DNA from 4 places in the Uliginosibacterium flavum genome. Region 2 is predicted to be linked to each of the others. Evidence: predicted binding sites of a transcription regulator. Region 2 holds the regulator's gene; each other region holds the start of a gene.
The links. Region 2 encodes FliA, which starts transcription of late flagellar genes. Its sites were predicted from a motif close to CTAAAGTTNNNNNNNNNNNNGCCGNTA; they were not measured.
Positions count from the first base shown of each region.

Region 1: flgM (flagellar biosynthesis anti-sigma factor FlgM) is a predicted target of FliA. The motif match lies at 2,392-2,418, and genes of this name have one in related genera.
Region 3: motA (flagellar motor stator protein MotA) is a predicted target of FliA. The motif match lies at 2,412-2,438, and genes of this name have one in related genera.
Region 4: ABXR19_RS15220 (chemotaxis protein) is a predicted target of FliA. The motif match lies at 1,774-1,800, and genes of this name have one in related genera.

Region 1 is NZ_JBEWZI010000001.1:44,492-49,864, reverse strand. It holds gene ABXR19_RS00235 (SurA N-terminal domain-containing protein) at 1-227, shown strand, start outside; gene motD (flagellar motor protein MotD) at 394-1,275, shown strand; gene ABXR19_RS00225 (flagella synthesis protein FlgN) at 1,528-2,004, opposite strand; gene flgM (flagellar biosynthesis anti-sigma factor FlgM) at 2,001-2,309, opposite strand; gene flgA (flagellar basal body P-ring formation chaperone FlgA) at 2,514-3,203, opposite strand; gene flgB (flagellar basal body rod protein FlgB) at 3,523-3,924, shown strand; gene flgC (flagellar basal body rod protein FlgC) at 3,939-4,343, shown strand; gene ABXR19_RS00200 (flagellar hook assembly protein FlgD) at 4,368-5,045, shown strand; gene flgE (flagellar hook protein FlgE) at 5,060-5,373, shown strand, end outside.
Region 2 is NZ_JBEWZI010000004.1:190,239-195,611, forward strand. It holds gene ABXR19_RS05750 (sulfite exporter TauE/SafE family protein) at 1-562, shown strand, start outside; gene ABXR19_RS05755 (GNAT family N-acetyltransferase) at 616-1,080, opposite strand; gene ABXR19_RS05760 (flagellar motor protein) at 1,304-2,044, opposite strand; gene ABXR19_RS05765 (RNA polymerase sigma factor FliA) at 2,077-2,832, opposite strand; gene ABXR19_RS05770 (hypothetical protein) at 2,963-3,778, opposite strand; gene flhF (flagellar biosynthesis GTPase FlhF) at 3,790-5,337, opposite strand.
Region 3 is NZ_JBEWZI010000018.1:24,844-30,216, reverse strand. It holds gene ABXR19_RS15200 (Hpt domain-containing protein) at 1-221, opposite strand, end outside; gene motB (flagellar motor protein MotB) at 234-1,307, opposite strand; gene motA (flagellar motor stator protein MotA) at 1,468-2,322, opposite strand; gene flhC (flagellar transcriptional regulator FlhC) at 2,505-3,053, opposite strand; gene flhD (flagellar transcriptional regulator FlhD) at 3,066-3,380, opposite strand; gene ABXR19_RS15175 (diguanylate cyclase) at 3,774-5,373, opposite strand, start outside.
Region 4 is NZ_JBEWZI010000018.1:31,551-36,923, forward strand. It holds gene ABXR19_RS15210 (protein-glutamate methylesterase/protein-glutamine glutaminase) at 1-943, shown strand, start outside; gene ABXR19_RS15215 (STAS domain-containing protein) at 1,196-1,501, shown strand; gene ABXR19_RS15220 (chemotaxis protein) at 1,867-2,832, shown strand; gene ABXR19_RS15225 (chemotaxis protein) at 2,865-3,812, shown strand; gene cheY (chemotaxis response regulator CheY) at 3,830-4,222, shown strand; gene cheZ (protein phosphatase CheZ) at 4,307-5,203, shown strand; gene ABXR19_RS15240 (chemotaxis protein CheA) at 5,262-5,373, shown strand, end outside.

The DNA.
Region 1 (5,373 bases), on a different contig from region 2:
GCGCAAAGACCGATAAATTCCCGGCTTACGCTGGCATCGTTCGCAATCAGGATTATGTGATCTATCGGATTGATTCAGTTAGTGCTCCGAAAGTGGCGGATGACGCAGCGCGGATCAAGGATATTCGTCAGCGTTATGCCATGGCATTGGGTGAAGAGGATCTGCGTGCGTACATCAGTGGCGTGCGGGCGCGTCTGGGTGTCAAAATCACCGAAGTCAAAAAGTAAGCCAGCCTAATTCAATGCAAAGCGGGCGCGGTGTGTAAACACCGCGCCCGTTGCTGTTTACGTTTGCCGAGTTGATGGAGGGGAATGCTGGAGCTCGGCTTAAGCTCCGGGTGCTTTTGTCCGTAAACAATGGGAGAGTTTCCGTTTTTCCTTTGCCGGAGTGTGTATGGCCCGTCGTCGCCAGGAAGAAGAGCACGAAAACCACGAACGCTGGATGGTGTCCTATGCGGACTTCATTACCTTGCTGTTTGCTTTTTTTGTAGTGATGTATTCGATCAGCTCGGTGAACGAAGGCAAGTATCGCGTGCTCTCCAGTTCAATGGTGAATGCCTTTCGCAGCGCCACCAATGAGCAGGGCGTGGCGATGGTGACGCCGACGCTGGCGAGTGGCTCGCCGATTGTTCAGGTTATCTCGCGTCAGCCTAAAGCAAACCCCGAAGTAGAGGCCAAGCGCACCGAATTTCGCCAGAAAATGCGCAGCATGGCTGAGGAGGTCAAGCGTGTGCTTGAGCCGATGGTGGCGGGCGGGCAGGTGCGGGTGACGGAGGGCGTTAACGGGATTTCCATCGAGATCAATGCCAGTGCCTTGTTCAAGCCTGGTGAGGCGCAACTGGGGATTGATGCGCAACGCGCTTTGAAAGCCGTCGCGGAGGTGATTGCGGCCGGTGATTTTCCGATCAAGATCGAAGGGCATACCGATACCTTGCCGATCAGTACCGCTTTTTTTCCGTCGAATTGGGAGTTGTCAGCGGTGCGCGCATCGTCGGTGGTGCGCCTGTTTGTCGAGTCTGGCGTCGCGCCGGGGCGCATGACGGCCGCCGGTTACAGCGATCAACGCCCGGTGGCCGACAACGCTACGGCGGATGGACGCTCGCGCAATCGGCGCGTCACGATCCAGGTCGAGTCCATGTCGCCAGAGGTGGCTAACGCACCTTCTACAACAACCGAAGTCAGTGTTAATCCGCAAATGCGCAATGTGGATGGTGCGTTGGGAACGCCAGAGAATACCCGTTTGGCGCCGCGTGAGGAGGTGGGCGGCACTCCTTGAGGAATTAGAGCTTGAAGCCGCACGGCTCCGGCTCGGGAGGCCTTTGGCGCTGCGTCTCGCTTTGCGGCCAAAGAGCCACGACGATGGCCGCTGACCGTATGTCAACAGACGCCAGAGTTATCTGTCTGGAGACGCTTGCTGAACGTGTGTTTGCAGAGATGCCTGCTGCCAAGGCACATAGGTATTGGGTGTGCAGGTGGATTGCTTGCAGAGCAAGTCTGCGTGCGGGTCTTCGGGTGATGCTTGGTCAGGTTAATAGCTGCCGAGCAGGCGAGAGCCCGGGCGGGTGCGCGATGATCCGTCTGGCCCGTATACGGTGGGCTGGTCAGAGTGGGCCATCAGTATGGCCAGTGCCTGGTGGTTCTGGGACAGGCGTGCAGTGATGTGCGCGCCATTTTCCTGATTGAGTTGCTGCGCCCGGGTGGCTGCGGCCAGATAGCTGGCCCAGATCTGTTGCCCGTCCTTGCCGACCAGGGTTTCGACGCCGGTTTTGTCGTTCGGCAGGCCAGCCTGGTGCAGCACGCTGGTGCGACCGTCACCGAGTTGCTGGAGCTGGCGGGCAAAACGGGATTTTTGCTCGGAAAGAGCAAAAAGCGGCTCTACGTCATGCCCGGCCAGCACATCGCGCTCCTGTTCCAGAAGCGCGATGAATTCATTGACTTGCTGCGTTTCCGCAGCAAGCAATGTGAGCAGGCGCTGACGCAGCGCGCTTCGATCAGGAATCGTCACGCGCTACGCGGCTGCGCAGCCAGCATCTGGCGCACGCTGTTGATCAGCCCGTCGGCTACTTTTTCCGGATTGACCCGGAACTGGCCTTGCGAGATCGCACTCTTGATCTCCTCGACCTTGCCGCTGTCGACCACCGGTGTTTCGGCGATGACTTTTTCGAGCTGCTGCAGGTGGCTGGACAGCGAGGAGAGCTGGACTTTCGACCCGCTCGCGGCGCTGGAACTGGTTGTCGCCTCACGTGCGGGGCGAGTTTTGGTCTCGCTGCCCACAGCTCCGGGTGACTTGATTGTGTTTTCGATTTTCACGGCGTTTCCCTTTGGCTCAAGGTATGCGTGATACCTGCGAGGCCTGTTTTTGTATAAGGCATTCGCGATGCCACACTTGGCTTATCGGAGGATACAGCAAAAACTTTAGGGGTTTTTGCCGTGCCTGACAACCAGCCATGCCTTATGCAACGGCCTGTCGGGAGATTTCTTGAGAAGTTTGGCGATGAGTGGTGGGTGGCGCACTCAGTTGCGTACCTCCACCCAACCCTGCGCCCGCGCGATGCCACTGACGATATTGCCGTTCGCCAGGCGCACGCGCACGCTCTGGCCGGCACTGGCGGCGGCCAGCGCCTGGCCTTCGTTGCTGACGGAAAAACCCGTGCCTTGTGTGATGACTTTCACCATCTGACCTGCCTGAATCACGGCGGAGGGCCGCAGCAGGGTGGCTTGCAGTGGCCGCTCAGCGGCAATGGCGGTGCGCGCGATCTGGCCGACGGCTGCCGCATCGGCCAGCAGCAGATCGGCCGCTTGGGCTGTGAGTTCTCCCTGAACGATCTTGATGTCGTCAGCAGCGAGGCTCTGGCCGTTGGCGATGGGTCGGGCGGCGACCAGATAGGCACCATCGACGCGCACCCGGGCGCTTGCGTACAGCGAGAAATTACCACCTGAGCTGCAGCGCAGTCCCACCGAGACACGTCCCCAGGCGCGTGCGCCTGCGGGCAGGAAGGCTTGCCAGTGTGTACAGGCGCCATAACGCTCGGCCTCGGGCAGCCTGCCGACTTCGATGCTGACCTGACCCGGCGCGCTGGCGCTTTGCGCGCGCAGGAAGTCTTCGATCGTACGTGACATCTTGTCCTGCGCTGGCGTGGTGGCCGGGGCGGCCGTCGCGGCAAGGCCAGGGAGCAGCAGGAAGATGAAGAGGAGGGCGCGCATGGCAGGGGGCGTGAGGCGTGAATGTTCGTGGGTGACATCCCGATTGAAACACTTCGGTCTGTCGGTTCAAGCGTCAAACAGCGATGGGTGTGCAGGTCTATTCGAGCGCTTGTCCGCGTACCGGCAAACATTGCCGCCCGGCGCTTGCCGACTGCCGGGAATGCAGGTGGTTTTGCCGCTTTATCGGCCGCTGAACGCTCTGTTGCGGGGCTTACGATGCTGGCACAGAAGCTGCAATGAATCCGTCGAACACCCACGTATTTGTACTCGCCAGGGATCGACGGCCATGTTTGAAGAACTCTTGAACGGAGTGGAAGAAATGAACGTCCAACTCGACAATGCCCTGCGCTTTCATCAGACCGCCTTGAATCTGCGTGCTCAGCGCCAGGAAGTGATCGCGGCCAACATCGCGAATGCGGATACCCCGAATTTCAAGGCGCGTGACATCGAATTCGGCAGCGCCCTTAGCGGTGCTCTGCAAGGTCGGGTGGGGCGGCCGATTGCACTGAGCACGACTTCCGCGCGGCATTTGAATGCCAGCGGCGTGGCGACTAGCCCCCAGCTGATGTATCGCGGCGAAGAGCAATCCAGCGTTGATGGCAATACCGTGAATATGGACACCGAGCGTGCCTCCTTCGCCGAAAACGCGGTGCACTACGAAGCCAGTCTGACGTTTATCAGCGGCATGCTGAAAACGATGCAGCAAGCCGTGGCCGGTTAATAGGGAGCGCTGTCATGAGTATGCTTAACGTCTTCAATATCGCCGGCTCCGCGCTCAATGCGCAGTCCGTGCGCCTGAACACCACGGCCAGCAATATGGCCAATGCCGAGAGTGCAGTGGGCGCTGACGGCTTGCCTTATAAAGCCAAGCAGGTTGTGTTTCAGGCCGTGCAGATGGGGCCGAGCGGGCAGGGCGTACGTGTCCAGCAGGTGGTGGAAAGCGCCGCACCGGGCCGCATGGCCTACGACCCGAAGAGCCCTGCCGCCAATGCAGAAGGCTACGTCACGATGTCCAATGTGGATGTCGTCGAAGAGATGGTAAACATGATTTCCGCTTCGCGTGCCTACCAGACCAACGCCGAAGTAATGACGACCGCCAAAACCCTGATGCAGCGCACGATCGCGCTGGGTCAGGGCTGATGAAGCAGAGCAGGAGAGAGTGAAATGACAACGACAAGCACCGTGAATGATCCCACACAAGCGATCTATACATCCTTGAACGGGAGCGGGACCAAAAAAACCACCTCTTCTGCCGATGATCAGCAAAACCGTTTTCTCAAGCTGCTGACCACACAGCTCAAGAATCAGGATCCGCTCAATCCGATGGACAACGCCCAGACGACTTCGCAGCTCGCCCAGATCAGCACGGTGGACGGGATTACCCAGCTGAACGCCACGCTCAAGACGCTGATGGGAAGCTATCAGTCCAGCGAGGCGCTGCAGGCTGCAGGCCTGGTCGGGCATACCGTACTGGTGCCGGGTAGCGGACTTCAGGTGGTGAGCGGATTGGCTGCTGGTGGCGTGCAGCTCGATTCAGCGGCCAGCAAGGTGAGCGTGACGATCACTGACAAGAATGGTCTGGAGATGAAGCGCATAGACTTGGGCGCGCTGGATGCCGGTACGCATGAGTTCGTGTGGGACGGTAAAAACGCAAATGGCACGACTGTTGCAGATGGAGAGTACAAGATCACGGTAACGGCCACTCAAGGTGATACCAAGGTAGGTGCCAGTGCGTTGCAGTTGGCTGCGGTCAACGGAGTAGTGACCGGCGGAAGTGAAATCCAGGTGGATGTCGGCAGCCTGGGTCGTGTGTCGATGAGCGATATCAAGCTCATTTTGTAACCGGGAGCAGAATCATGGCATTCCAGCAAGGTCTCAGCGGACTCAATGCTTCATCCAAGGCACTTGATGTCATCAGCAATAACGTCGCCAACGCCACCAACGTCGGCTTCAAACTCTCCGGCACACAATTTACGGATGTCTATGCGGCGGCGCTGAATGGCGCTTCGGCGGGTTTGCAGATCGGTATCGGGACACAGATCGGTCAGGTATCCCAGGTCTTCAATCAGGGCAACATTACCCCGACCAACAATCCGCTGGATGTTGCCATCAACGGTGCCGGATTTTTCCGCATGGACAATGGCGGCTCCGTGGCTTATACGCGCAACGG
Region 2 (5,373 bases):
GAGCTGGAGCTATCACCCGCACTGGGATTTCAAGTTGCTGCGCCGCCTGATGCCCGGCGCGCTGGCGGGCATCTTCATCGGCTGGCTGCTGTTTCGCCAGCTCTCGCCGCATACGGTGGAGCAGATGATCGGGGTGCTGGCGATTCTGTTCGCGTTGCAGCGCCTGGCCGGCCTGCAGCTCAAGGACACGTCGCGCCTGCCGGAAGCCCTGCGCGCCGGCTGGTGGTCGGGCTTGTCGGGTTTTACCAGCACGCTGGCGCACGCTGGCGGGCCGCCCATCATGATCTACCTGCTGCCCAAACAGCTCGACAAGACCGTGCTGGTGGCCAACCTGACGCTGTATTTCGCGCTGGTCAATTACACCAAGCTGATTCCCTACGCCGAGCTTGGCCTGCTGGACGCACGCAACCTCGGCACGGCGCTGGTGCTGGCGCCCCTCGCGCCTATCGGCGTGTATCTGGGGATCTGGCTGCACAAGCGCATTGACGAGAAGCTGTTCTACCGCCTGAGCTACATTTTTTTGCTGCTCACCGGCATCAAACTGATCTGGAGCGCGGTGTAAGCAGCGGCCGAAGCAAGCGCGCAAGCGCAGCGCCAGGCTGAGTCGCCTGCAGCTCAGTCCCTGAGCATCCGGCGCCAGTTGTGCAGGCTGGTCCTCTGCCAGCCCTGGCGCTCGTAAAAGGCCAGCGCGGGTAGATTGCCCTCGTCGGCAAGCAGTTGCAGACGGGAGCAACCGCGGCGGCGCGCCCAGGCCTCCGCGCCTTCCAGCAACTGACGGCCGATACCAGCGCCACGCCATTCAACGGGCACGACTACATCCTCAATCAGCCCAACCACGCTGCCCTCAGCGGTAGAGATCAGGGTCTGCACCGAACAGAATCCGACGATTTTCGACTCTTCCTCCAGCATCTCCTCGGCCACCCACATCAGGATGTCTTCACGCGGCAGCATCAGCTTGAGGCCGGCAAGCTGACGGGCCGGATCAGGCGTGAAATCCTGCTCGATAGCAAACAGGTTGGCAAGCAATGCGGCAATAGCGGGAATGTCGCCGAGTTGGGCGGGGCGAAACTTGATACTCATCGTGGCAAAGGACGAAAAACGGAAAGGGGATCAGGGTAACCCGCAATACGCCAAAATGTCCTGACAATTCTCAGCTCAATGTGACGTGCTGCACAGCCGCGCGGGCAAATGCTCAGAATCGAAGCTGCCTGAAGAGCCGCACGGACACTCGCTGCGCAGGCAGGCATCGCAGAGAGGCAAGCGCAGCAAGGCTCTTCAGCCTGCTCTCCGCAAACATCTGAAATCAGAGCACGTAACTCTGCAGGCGGCTCTCGATCAGGCGCGGGTTATCGCCGTGGGCAATGCCGATCAAGCCATCAATGACCATTTCGCGAACCAGTACGAGCTGCGCAATCGTGGTCTGAAGCTTCTTGGCCAGAGGCAGGAAAATCAGGTTGGCCGATCCCACGCCATAGATCGTGGCCACAAAAGCCACGGCAATCCCGGCGCCGAGTTTGGAGGGCTCGGAAAGGTTCTCCATCACGTGAATCAGACCCAGCACGGCGCCAAGAATACCGACGGTGGGCGCATAGCCGCCAGCCGCCTCCCAGACCTTGGCCGACTGTTTCATATCCGCTTCCCACACGCTGATTTCGACCTCCATCACCTCGCGGATACGATCCGGCTCCAGGCCATCAACCAGCAGTTGCAAGCCCTTGCGCACAAAGGGATCGGGCTGCGCATCAATGCGCGCCTCAAGGGCCAGCAAACCTTCCCGACGTGCCACCCCCCCCCAGGAAACGACATCTGCAATGATGTCTTCACCCCGTGGAACGGGCGGTTTGAACGCCCAACTGGCCATTTGCAGACCTTGCTTGAAAGTGCGCCAGGGGGATTGAACCATCACGGCTCCAACGGTGCCGCCCATCACGATCAGAAATGCCGTGGGCTGCACCAGCGAGCCGATATGCCCGCCTTCAAGCACCTGCCCGAGAACGATGGACAGGAAGCCGATGAGCAAACCAGCAATGCTGATCATCTGCATTCAATCTCTCCCCGGTGCGCCCAGCTCACCACTCAGGCCGCTGTCGCGCGCTGCGGACGCCGACGCGCCGTTGCCTCGCGCCCACCCGAGATGCGCGAACGCAAACGGGCAATCGCCTGGCTATGCAGCTGGCACACACGAGATTCCGACACCCCCAGCACCTCGCCGATCTCGCGCAAATTCATGTCCTCTTCGTAATAGAGACCCATCACCATTTTTTCGCGCTCAGGCAAATCCTCAATGGACTGAATCAGTGTGTTGCGCATGTGCTGATCCTCAAGCAGGGAGAGTGGATCCTTGGCTTCGCCGATCATGTGACGCTCAAGGAAGTCGTCATCATCATCGTCACCAAAATCCTCGAAGTACACCAGCTGATACCCGCGCGCCTCCTGCAACATTTTCTGATAATCGCCCAGCTCCATGTCCAGCACCTTGGCCAGCTCGCGCTCGGTCGGCTGACGCCCGTGCTGTTGCTCCAGAGTGTGCACGGCACCTTCGATACGGCGCATTTCACGGCGCAGGCTGCGCGGCAGCCAGTCGTTTTCACGCAGGCCATCGAGCATGGCGCCACGGATACGTTGCACGGCGTAGGTTTCAAACTGCGCTCCCAAGCCTTCCTCATAGCGCGTAATCGCGTCCAGCAAGCCGAGCATGCCGTTCTGGATGATGTCGTCCACCTGCACGCTGGCAGGCAGTTTGGCCATCAGATGGTAGGCAATGCGCTTGACCAGCGGCGCGTAGCGCGTGATGAGCTGGTCTTTATCGAGTGTTCCAGCTGCGTTGTACATGGTGATCTCTCTTTTTTCTGGTCTGCGATCCGCCCGAAGCTTTCGTGACTCAGGGCAGTGTTTTCATTCTCGCGCTGCGGCCCGCCGCCGACGCTTCGAACAGGCAGGTCTGCCGGCTTCTATTTCAACTTTAAGGCACGCTCAGCCGAACGCTCGCCGGGCTAGCCGGAAAGCGGGTTTCAAAAGGCTTAGCGGCAGGATTGCGGCAAACCTGAAGCAGACGCTGCATGAAAGTTGCAAGAGCCGTCCGTGCGTCGCTGCCCATTGCCAGCGCCTCGCCCAGACTGCCAATCTGCTCGACCTGCACGCCCAGACGACTGGCCGCCAGTTTGCAAAAGCTGCTCAACACCGCTTCAGTCTGCGCATCGTATTCACCGGCATGGCAGATCGAGAAAGCCATCTGCGGCACCTCGCGCGCCACGCGACGGAGACTTGCCCAGGCCGTCGTCACCGACTTCGGCTGCGCATCGACCACCAACGCCAGACGCGGTGCGGCCAGCAAGAGCGGTGACAAGGTCTGCATTTCGCCCGCTTGCGCCAGCAGCAACCACTCGTCGCACCCGGCCTGCAAACCCTGCAGTTGCGCCAGGGTCCGCTGTGTGATGACCCGTTCGCTGCCCAGCGCCCGCACCAGCCGGCCGACCTGCGCCAGGCGCAACCCAGGCATCACTTCCAGCACGCACTGCGCTTCCCCCACCTGCCCTTCGACGGCCTGCAGCAAATCAAAGCGCGGCGACGCGCCCAGACAATCGGCCAGATTGCCGCAGGCCTGCCATTCGTCCAGCGCCAGCACCTGCCGACCCGCCAAGGCACGCGCCCGCAACTGGCTCGCCACCCAAGGTGTCGTCACCGTTCCACACGGCAGCACTGCCAGCATTTCCGGTGGTGCGGCACGAAACAGGCGGCGCAAGCCCTCCGCCTGATCCATTGCACTGCGATCCATCATGACTTGATCCATTAGCGCGCTCCCCGCATTGCCGCCTGTGCGGCTCCATGACCACCGGCCTGCTGACCGGCCATGAGCAAACAGGCCTCAGCTGAATCCAGCTTGAAAGCCGAATCAGCCCCCAGTTCCCGCAAGGCCCGGTGGATCAGGTAGCTGCGATTGGGCAGGTGCAGATCTTCCGGCACCCGCTGCCCGTTGGCCACGTAATACACCTGCAGCTCCTTGCGCAACGCCACATCCAGTACCGGCGCCAGCGAAGCGGCTTCATCCACCTTGCTCAGGATGCATCCCGCAAGATCCGGGCCATCGTAAGCACGCACCACGTCATCAAGGGTATCACCCCGTGAAGTGGCGTTCAGCACCAGCAGGCGACGCACGCAACCTGCGGCCGTCAACATCGAGGATTGCTCCAGCACCATCTGGTCACGCTGGCACATGCCCACCGTGTCGATCAACACCATGTGCTTGCCGCGCAGATCCTGCAGGGTCTGGCGCAGATCGGAGGCGTCGCGCACCACATGCACGGTCACGCCCAGAATCCGGCCATAGATGCGCAGTTGCTCGTGCGCGCCGATCCGGTATCCGTCCGTGGTAATCAGGGCCAGCTTGTCCGCCCCGTGGCGCACCACGCAGCGCGCTGCCAGCTTGGCGGCGGTGGTCGTCTTGCCCACTCCGGTAGGCCCGACAATCGCATAGACGCCGCCGCGCTCGATGATATCTGCATCACTATCGATCAGTTTCAGCTGCCGATTCAGGCGGCTCTTGACCGCATTCCGAGCCTCAGCCGGGGCCAGATCACCGGCCAGTTCTTCGGTCAGGCTGCGTGCCATCTGGGCGGAAAAACCTGCTTCCAGCAGCTCGCTCATCATCTGGGTGCGGGCCGGCGCGTTGCGTGAAATTTCGCTCCAGGCAAAGCCCGCCAACTGGCGTTCCAGCATACCCTTGATCGAGCCAAGCTCATCGGCCAGACGCGCATTCGAGGCTTCCAGCGCCTCAATGTGCGCGTCGCGTGCTGCCGGTGCAGGGGCTGCGGCCGGACGGGACGGCGCCGCTTGACGCGCTGCGGGCGCCGCAGTCTGCCTGGGTTCAGGCCTGGACTCGGGATAGGGCTCGCCATTGGATTGCACGCGCGGCGGATTGAAGCTGCGCACGCTCATCTGGCTGCCTTCCGCTTCATGCTGCGGACGGATTTCCAGACGCTGTTCGAACTGTGGCGTGGGCTTGGCACGCGCGGGCATCGCGGGCTGCGCATCACGGGCCATGCGGGCAATGTGCTGGCCCAGAGTCACTGTGAAATCGTCATCCTCGGCAGGCCGGCTGGCGGGCCGGGCCGTCGGCGCTGGACGCACAGGCTGCGGAACGGCCACCGGGGCCGGCGTACGCGCTTCACGCACGGTGGCGGAGAGCTCACCCATCTGGTCCGCGGGGATCGCGACGATCTCGATGCCGCCCTCCACTGCGCGATTGGACAGCACCACTGCGTCCGGACCGAGTTCCGCCTTCACCGCCGCCAGCGCCTCACGCGCTGTTTTGCCGACATACCGATTAACCTTGACCATGATCCGAGCCTCCGCTTCCTGTCTTGCCTGAGGAAA
Region 3 (5,373 bases), on a different contig from region 2:
TGTCGTTCCAGCTGACGCAAAAGCGACTCCAGCAGTTGAGCCAAGTCCACAATTTCTTCAAAACCAAAGGCGCCGCTACTACCTTTGATCGAATGCACAGCCCGCGCTGCTTGCCGCCAATCCGCCAACTCCGCGACTCTCAAAACTTGATCCACGCGCAGCAAGAGTTCAGCGCTTTCCTCGAAGTACAAACCCAGAAATTTGCTCAGATCGACAGCCATTTTTGCCCCCAGTCAACGCGGCGGGCGCGGCGGTAAATCAATCCGCGGACGAGAGCTCAATTCACGCTGCGCAGCGTCCACCAGTGGCTTTGGCTCCAGCGGCGCATTCGCATCCACATCCAGATCACGCCCCTCCTGCAAGATGGCTTCCTCTGTACGTTTATTCATTACGATCAAGGTGATGCGCCGATTGATTGCGCTGTAAGGATCGTTCCGATCCAGTGGAATAGTCGAAGACAAGCCCACCACGCGCATGATCTTGCGTTCATCCATGCCGCCCAGAATCAACTCGCGACGCGAAGCATTCGCCCGGTTTGCCGACAACTCCCAATTCGAAAAACCACGATTGCCACCGGCGTACTGGGCCGCATCGGTATGCCCGGAAATACTGACCCGGTTCTCGACCTGATTGAGCACCTGACCAATCGCCCGGACGATGCCTTTGGTGTATGGCTTCATCTCGGCACTGGAGGTATCAAACATCGGGCGATTCTGCTCATCCACGATCTGGATGCGCAAACCCTCGGAAGTGATATCGAGCAGAAGCTGACGTTTGAATTGGCGCAGATCCACACTGGCTTCAATCATCGCCTCTGCCTTGGCTTTCAGATCCTGCAGCAGGATGCGCTCGGCTTTTTCCTGCTGCTCCTTTTGCTCCGCCTGCTTTTCGGCCTGTTTGTCCGCAGCCTCCTGCTCCGCCAGCGTGAGCTTCTTGGCTTGCCCCGGAGCCAGCTTAGAGTCGGCCGGAATAATCTTGACTTCGCTGATTTTGCGCGGCTCCTTGTAACTGCCGCGTGCCGCATCCCCCACGGATTTGGTCAGATCCGTACCGCCACCTGACAAGGGCGAATTGGATGAACCAGTACCTGGCCCACCGGCCATGGACAGTTTGAGCGGTGATTGAAAGTGATCAGCAATCCCTTTCAGATCACCCTTGGTGGTCGAACCCAGCAGCCACATCAGCAGGAAGAAAGCCATCATTGCCGTCACGAAATCGGCGTACGCAATCTTCCAGGCGCCGCCATGCGCGCCGCCGCCGCCTTTTTTTATGCGCTTGACGATGATCGGTTGCTGGTTGTCAGCCATGTTTAGGCACTATTTCCTTGGATTCAGGATCAATCAAACGGTAACAATTTCAGGCCCCTGCCCGCAGATCCGCGCAGCCATTCACTCTTGCGGCACATATCCCGAAGACCCTTACGGAGAGGGGCTCTTCAGCCATCCCATAAATGCACGGTTTCACCGGCTATTTCTTGCGGTTTTTGATCTCGGCTTCCAGCTCGGCAAAGCCCGGCCTGTCGGTGGAATACAAAACCTTGCGACCGAATTCAACCGCCACCTGCGGTGCGTAGCCACTCATGCTCGCCAGCAAAACTGTCTTGATGCACTGAAAAATCTTGCCACCCTCTTCGCACTTTTGCTCCAGCTGCGAAGCCACTGGAGATACGAAACCATAGGAAACCAGAATCCCGAGGAAGGTACCCACCAGCGCGCCACCGATCATCTTTCCCAGCACAGCAGGCGGCTCGCCCACCGAGCCCATCACGTTTACTACACCCATCACCGCAACCACGATACCGAAGGCAGGTGTGGCATCGCCAACCTTGGCCATGATGTGCGCCGCGACATGTGCCTCGCTATGGTGGGTCTCAATCTCGACATCCATCAGGCTTTCCAGCTCGAAAGCGTTCAGATTGCCGCCCACCATCATGCGCAGGTAATCACACAGGAATTCCATCGCATGGTGATCGTGCAGAAATACCGGATACTTGGTAAAGATCGGACTGGCCTCGGGATTCTCGACGTCGTTTTCGATCGACATCAAGCCCTCCTTGCGCACCTTGGCAAGAATCTCGAAAAGCATCGCCAGCACTTCGACGTAGAAAACCTTGTTGTAATGCGAAGGCTTGAACAAACCCGGCAGGGCGCCGAGCGTCGCCTTGATGTTCTTCATCGAATTGCCTGCGACGAATCCGCCGATGGTCAGACCGATGATGGCCAGATACTCCAGCGGCACGAACAGAGCGGCCAGACTGCCGTGCACGGCATACGTACCGACCGACGCCAGCAGAATGATGATGTAACCGACAATCAGGAGCATTGCTTAAACCCCGTGCTGTGGATGAGCTAGCCAAAGCTTGTCGTGACAAGCCCGGCGACTGCCGGAAAACTGTCCCGAACCAATACAGGTATCGGCCCCACGCGACAAAACTTGATTACCCGAAGTGGCAAAAAAAACGCCGGACTCAGCCGGCGGTTTTCTGACGTGTGACAGGCGCAATCTCAGGCAACCGCGCACACCACATCTTCACGCATTGGGCGCTTGCCCTTGCCGGCACGCGCAGGCACATGGCACAGACCACATACGTAACTGCGCGTCGGATCATAGGCATGGGCCACGAATTCACCACCACAACAGGTGCAGCGCGTCTGCTGCAACATTTTGGCCTCAAAGAACCTTACCAGCGTCCAGGCGCGCGTCAGGCTCAGCACCTGATCAAGTTGCATGCTCGCGACCTGCTCACGGTACATGTGAAAGGCCTGCAAGGTAGCCTCCAGCGGCTTGGTCTCGGTATTGCGCATAACAAAGCCACGCAAGGACATGAACAACGAGGCGTGCACATTTTGCTGCCAGGGAATGAACCAATCGGTCGAAAATGGCAGCATGCCCTTGGGCGGCGATTCACCACGGATTTCTTTGTACAGTTTGAGCAGGCGCTCCCGCGACAAGCCTGTTTCCGATTCCAGCATCTGCATGCGCGCACCGAGTTCGATCATCTCGATCGCCAAGCGGGTTTCCTGCGCATCCTGAACGAGACTTTTCATTCGCATGATCTTGCCTCCTCAGGACAGATGTTCAACAGGCTTGCTTGCAGCCAGGATAGTCGCGTGAATCCGCGAAACCACGCCTTCGCTGCCATGATTGCCCAACAGATTGAGCAGCAAGGTGTCATCAAAGCGAAAACGGCACAGCAACATGTCACTGGAGGCCATGCGCAGAATCTGCGCAGGGGAAAGATTTTCGATGACTTCGGCCACATCCTCGCCGACCCCGAGCTTGAACATCGCGCCGGCCTTGTCGGCCATGATCATCTGCTGCGCCAGCATCAGGTACGACAAATTGAGTTCCCGAATTTCGTTACCGATATCCATTTTCATGATCAACCTCCTCTACGCCGTGGAGAAGCCCTTGTTAACCGGGCTCTATGGGATTGGATTCTCCACGACAAGGGGGCGACAACCAATCAGGCATGGTCGGAAAATGATGTAACAGTCGACGACGGGCGGCACGTAAGAACGTCTCTTACATGCATGCCATGAAGACTGGATAGAAGGGCAACAGGAGATGGATTACGGCGTTATCACTCGTACTAACGGACAGGATTTCGGAAACTTTACGGTTTTCAACAATATTTTTTCGCTGCCCGAAAACCAGACGACACCAGCTTGTTCCTGTTCCAGATAGAGACGAGACGCGAAGACGAGCCACAGACAGAGCTAGAGCACGGCAAGGCGACGTCAACAAAATATCGTTTCTATCTGGAACTGGAATTACGCGGCGCCCGCTGCACGTGGCTTGAGTTGCGCCGCCTCCACTCGGTTGCGTCCCGCCTGCTTGGCCATGTACAAACCCTGATCAGCGCGCTTGAGCAAACTCTCGGCATCCACAACATTCTGATCGCGGGAAGCGACACCGACACTGATCGTCACGCGCAGATGCACCAACCCGGAAGCGACCAAGGCTTCTTCAACACCATGCCGCACCCGCTCGGCACAAGCCATCGCAGCCTCGATCGCCGTATCCGGGCACAACACGATGAATTCATCCCCCCCCGTACGCGCGATCAGATCATGCCCGCGCAGCGCACTGCGAATGGCGGCCGCCACCTGGCGCAAGACGGAGTCACCCACATCATGTCCATAGGTGTCATTGATCGCCTTGAAATTATCGACATCCACCATCAGGCAAGACAAAGGACGCGCACTGCGCGCAGCGGCAGCCCATTCCTGGGTAAGGCGATCCGTAAAGAAACGCCGATTGGGACAGCCCGTCAGCGGATCCATCAAGGCTACTTCCTGCAGGCGCCGGTTGCTCACTGCAAGTTCCGCGGCGAAGTGACGAATCTCCTCGCGGTCGCGTTCAATTTCATAATGCAAGGCCGTCAGACGACGCCCCGCCCGGATCTTGGCCAGCAAGACACGCGGATTGACCGGCTTGGGCAGCAAATCGTCCGCACCCGCGTCAAAAGCGGCAATCACGGTCTCTTCAGAGGCATCGTCGCCCATCACGACAGCGTAGATAGAGCGGCCAATACGCGTCTGACGCAAGGTTCGCAAAAGTTCGGCGCCCGGGATATCCACCAACTGCCAGCCCAGCAACAACATGTCAGGCCGGAAATCCAGCGCCATCTCAGTCGCGGTGTAGCCATCACCCGCCTCGGCCACGTCGTAGCCGCTCTCCATCAGCGCCTGCTTGAGGCTGCTACGCGCGAGCGCATCACTATCCACGATGAGCACCCGCAAGAGCCGCTCGTGCTGGACCTCTCCAGCCACATCCTCGGAAACGCCCGCCTGCTGGGCCTCTTCAGCAGGGGTTGGCAAAACTGGCTGGCTTTCTGCCTGTTTGACCAGATGCTCGAAGGGCGGCAATTTCTCGGCGTGCACATTGAGCAAAGCACCCCACTCCACCCACTCCGCCACCACGCCATCCGACAGAGTCGCCAGCGTTTCATCATCAAAAGACAGGCGCGAGCCGGCCAGCTTCACCCGGCGCAAGATATCCGGCCGTTCCGCTTCAGCCGCCAGACACAAATTCCCGAGCTGGCGTGCCAGCACCAGCGTCTGGGTCAAAGTTGAATCACGCGAGCCTTCCGCCTGCTGACATTCGATGCCCGCAGCTACGCAATAAGCGGCATCCGTAAATAAGCGCGGCAAACCCCAGTCGGCCAGCATTGCCGCGCCCAGCTCGGCATTGTTCATGGCAAAGGCCCGCGACTCCAGTTCTGCCAGGCGCTGCGGCTCATGCTGGCTATCGGCCAGAATTTTTGCATAATCGTGCGGATAAAGCGTTGCCAGCGCCAGTTCGCCGACACGCCCCAGCAAACCCAGACAATAGGTTTCATCGGGCGCAGCGATCCGGGTCCGCAGCGTG
Region 4 (5,373 bases), on a different contig from region 2:
CGAGGCACGCGAATCCATCAAGACCCTGAATCCCGACGTGATGACGCTGGACGTCGATATGCCGCACATGGATGGTCTGGAGTTTCTCGCGCAGATCATGCGTTTGCGCCCCATGCCGGTGGTGATGGTGTCCGGGCTGACCGAGAAGGATTCCGAAACCACACTACGTGCTCTGGAGTTGGGGGCGATTGATTTCGTCACCAAGCCCAAGACCGATCCGGTGGGGAATATCCATACTTACGCGGACTCGCTGTGCGACAAGATTCGCGCCGCCGCTATGTCACGCAAACATCTGATGCGTTCGCCGGTTGCGACAAGCACCCCCAGCTTGTCGAACCTGATCAATACGCCTTTGCCCAGCAAAGTCTTGCAGGACAAGCTGGTAATGATTGGTGCATCGACCGGCGGAACTGAAGCGCTTCGTGAGGTGCTGATACGTTTTCCGGAAAGAATGCCCGGCATCCTGATCGTGCAACACATGCCGGAAATGTTCACTGCCTCTTTTGCGCGACGTCTGGATGGCTTGTGCAGTCTGCATGTGAAGGAGGCCGAGCATGGCGAGCGAATCAAACCGGGCACGGCTTACATCGCGCCAGGGCATTCACACTTGATGGCGCGGCGAGTAACGGGGGGGTTTCAGTGTGAGTTGTCGCGCGAGAATCCGGTTAACCGTCATCGACCTTCGGTTGAGGTGTTGTTTAACTCCGGAGCCTCTCAGGTCGGGCGTAACGGGGTCGGCGTGATGCTGACCGGGATGGGTAAGGATGGTGCTGTGGCCATGCTGGGCATGCGTCAGGCGGGGTCTTACAACATCTGCCAAGATCAGGAAAGCTGCGTGGTGTGGGGTATGCCGCGTGAGGCAACCATCAACGGCGCGGCGCACGAGGTTGCTGCTTTACGTGATATCCCTGGGCGGGTGATACACAGCCTGCGAGGCGCGTGAACCTGTGGGCTGCCCGATAGTGCGGCTGGCGGTGCGCGCCGCGAAGCGCGAATATGTGGAAACAGGCATGTATCGGGCTTTTTCGCGCAATCGGGTGAAGATATTCACGTGCATGGCAAGCTCTTGGTGGCAGATTTCTGGATAATGCCACCTCAAGCAAATTGTCGCGGTGCCGTAAGTTTTATCGAGGGTGTGAAGCGCTCGATAACACGGCATCTCTGTCCGAATACGTATTGCAAAAGGAGGTTTTCGATGGATGCTCAAGTTTCGATGAACGACGCGCACGCAGTGCTGCGTTTGGCCGGCCGTTTCGATTTCAAGGCTCACCGCGAGTTTCGTGATGCGGTTGATTCGCTGCTGGGGCAGGCGGGTGCTCGGCCGCTTCAGGTCGATCTCGGTGAAGTGTCCTATCTGGACAGCTCGGCACTGGGCATGCTGTTGATGCTGCGTGACAAGGCTAAGGCCGCCAACAAGGATGTGGCGCTGGTTGGTGTGAAGGGCAGTGTTCGGCAAGTGCTGGATATTGCGAACTTCTCCAAGCTTTTTGCGATTACCTGAACGTGAATTGAAGCCTGCCTTTGCGGCAGACCAAGCTTGTACGGCGCGACCTACGGATCGCGCCGTTTCTTTTTCTGCCAAACCTTTTCCGTAGCGGGGCGTGCCAATACACCCTGATGGCCTAAGTCCCTTTCTTTCGCTCAAGTTAAAGCCGGCGCAACCGTTATCCGACGAGTACTGCGGAGTCATGAGTGCGTGTCGGCTTTGTGAAGCAAGGTCGTCTGCAAGGCAAAACTTCGCTGAAAGCCAGAAGCAAAGCGTGCTCGTGAGGTCTCAAGTTTGTAAAACGGGTGTCGTAAACTCATCAGGGACTGAGCACTGCAGATCAGGGCCTGACGGGGCTGAATCAAATCGCGGAGAACACCATGTCGGAATTGCTGAAGAGCATTGATGCTAGAACCCGCTTGGCCGGGACGAACAAGCTTGAAATCCTGTTGTTCTCGCTGGGCACAGATGTGCGGACCGGGCGCAAGGAAAGCTTTGGGATCAATGTTTTCAAAGTGCGCGAGGTGATGCGTACGCCGCCCATCACCGCAGCTCCTGACATGCAGCCTGGCGTTGAGGGCATGGTGTCATTGCGTGGTCAGTTGGTGCCGATTGTTGATCTGGCCAAGTATTGCGAAATAGATCCCACGGGCAAGCGCGAAATCATGATCGTGACTGAGTATAACGGTCATACCCAAGGTTTTCTGGTCGAGGGAGTAGATACCATTTTGCGGTTGGACTGGTCGCAGATGCGGGTTCCTCCAGAAATGATGACCACCAAGCTTGGTGGTCTGGTGACGGCAGTGACCGAGCTGGAAGACGGACGCTTGATCATGATGTTGGATGTCGAGAAAGTGTTGGCGGAGACCACTCGCTACGACGACGATTACCTGTTCAAGGATATTCCCCCCATCGGCCGGGATTACACCGTGCTGTTTGCCGACGATTCCTCCGTGGCGCGCAAGCAGATCGAGAAAACCTTGAACGTATTGGGTGTGCGTTACGTCGCAGCCGTCAATGGCCGCGCCGCTTGGGACGAGCTGGAACGCATTGCCAAACATGCAGAAGTCACTGGGCGAAAGGTTTGGGAGGTGTTGCACTTGATCCTCACTGATGTGGAAATGCCGGAGATGGATGGCTTCATCCTGACCAAGAAAATCAAGAGTGACCCGCGGTTTGACGGAGTGCCGGTACTGATGCATTCCTCCTTGTCGAGCATGTCGAACCAGACGCTGGGTAAGTCTGTCGGCGTGGATGGTTATGTGCCGAAATTTGAACCACATCGTCTGGCGGACGCGATTCGTTCGATGCTGGCGCCAGACCAGGTCATTGAGACCATTTCCTGAACCCACGGGTGCTGAGTCAATAAGGGGCAAACATGGAACACGCAAACAGTAACCTGCTGGATACAGTCGATGGACGAACCAAACTGGCTGGCTCCAATCGCATGGAGATCCTGCTGTTCGCACTGGGTACCAGCGAAACTTTCGGCATTAATGTGTTTAAGGTGCGTGAGGTTTCCAAGACACCTTTCATCACCAAGGCGCCGAATATGCCGGCAGGGGTCGAAGGCTTGATCTCCTTGCGTGGCAACGTCATTCCGGTTTTGTCGCTGGCCAAGATCATTGGTATTGCCAAGCCTGGGCAGGCCTTGGGAAACTCGATGATGGTGACCGAGTACAGCAAGCGTACTCTCGGCTTTCTCGTGCATGACGTGGATCGCATCATTCGCGTGGAGTGGGACAAAGTTCGCCAGCCCGAGAACATGGCGGGGGCAACCCAGAATTACATTACTGCGATTACTGAACTTGCAGACGGAAAACTGGTTTCCATTCTTGATGTGGAAACCATTCTTTCGCAAACCTTCGGTGAGGCGCCGGTGGGTCAGATTGCTGCGCTGGATCACGGCGTTGAGGCCAATCTGTTTTTTGTCGATGATTCGGCGATTGCCCGCAAGAAAATTGCGGAGGTTCTCGACAAACTGGGAGTTCGTCATAAGCATGCGTTAAATGGTCTGGAGGCCTGGACTCGGCTGGATGGCATGGCCGCACATGCACAGCAGCAGAAACGCAAGCTGGCGGACGAGATCAACATGATTCTGGTGGATGCTGAAATGCCGGAAATGGATGGCTACGTGCTGACTCGCAATATCAAAAATGATCCGCGTTTTGACGGGATTCCTGTAGTGATGCATTCCTCTTTGTCGTCAGAGGCAAACCGGTCGATGGGCAAGGCGGTGGGGGTCGATGCTTATGTTGCAAAGTTTGATGCTGAAATATTGGCGGAAACTTTGCGCCCGTATCTTTTGAAAGCCCACAAGGATTAATCCGGAGAATACAAATCATGTCGGATCCAAAAATGAAATTCCTGGTGGTAGATGACTTTTCAACGATGCGTCGCATCGTGCGAAATCTCCTTAAAGAGTTGGGCTATAGCAATGTTGACGAGGCCGAAGATGGTGTCGTGGCGATGCAAAAGCTGACTTCTGGTGGTTTCGATTTCGTCGTGACGGACTGGAACATGCCGAACATGACGGGCATCGAGTTGCTTCGTGCAATCCGGGCCAACGCTCAGATTGCGCATTTGCCGGTGCTGATGATTACCGCCGAGGCAAAAAAGGAAAACATCATTGAAGCCGCTCAGGCCGGGGCCAGTGGTTACATCGTGAAGCCTTTTACGGCAGCGACCATGGCTGAAAAGATGGCCAAGATTTTTGAAAAAATGGGTAAGGGTTGATTCGCGCGGCTTGCGAAAGACAAGGCTGCGCAGGGCTTTAGCCCATTGACGCAAAGGTATTTACAAGACTTAGGAGCCGACACCATGGCCAAACGCCTGAAAGCGGACGAATCTGGCGATAACGATGATTTGCAGACGCTGTTTGACTCTATCGCGGATAGTGCCAATCAACCGGCGGCGACGCTCTCTCCTGCGGTGGCAAACGCGGTTGTGAGTGCAGTGAGTGATTTGGGTGATTCCGACGATTTGCAAGCGCTCTTTGACAGTGTTGCCGGGCAATCACAAGGCAGCGCAGCAGCACCTGTTGTAACCAGTGAACTTGGCGTTAACCTAAAGGAAGTTGTTGCGGCCTCGTCTCACATGTCAGCCCAAGAGCGTCAGGAACAAGCTTTCCTGCAATTGGGGCAGCTGACGCGACTGTTGCACGACACGATTCGTCAGCTCGGTTACGACCGCATGCTTTCGGAAACCGCAGAGAAGTTGCCGGATGCTCGTCAGCGCTTGTCTTATATCTCGCAAATGACAGAGCAGGCCGCCAGTCGGGTATTGAATGCTACGGATATTGCCAAGCCGATTCAGGACCGGATTGAACAGCGTGCGACGGATCTGAGCAAGCGCTGGGACAAGCTGTATGACAGGAAGCTGTCTGTGGCGGAGTTCAAGGAGTTGGCTGGAGAAACCAGGAGTTTTCTGGGGCAATCAGCAAAAGATAGCAAAGTAGTTAACGAGCAGCTGCTTGAAATCATGATGGCGCAGGACTTCCAGGATTTGACCGGTCAGGTCATCAAGAAAATCGTGGATATGGCCTCAACGATGGAAGACGGTTTGCTTAAAGTGCTGATCGAAATCATGCCGGAAAACAAGCGTGTGGTGGCCGAGGATGGCTTGCTGAACGGGCCGGTGGTGAGCGCTGAGGGGCGTGAAGATGTTGTAACCAGCCAGGAGCAGGTTGATGACTTGCTCGATAGTCTGGGGTTCTGAACGGCGCCGGGATTTTCCCGGAATGGTGTAGTGCATTACAACGGTACCGGAGTCTGCTATGAGCGATTTCGCGGGAATGGAAGACCTGCTACAGGACTTTCTGGTCGAGGCGGGGGATTTGCTCTCCGGGGTTGATAACAAGCTTGTCGACCTGGAGCGCAATCCTCGGG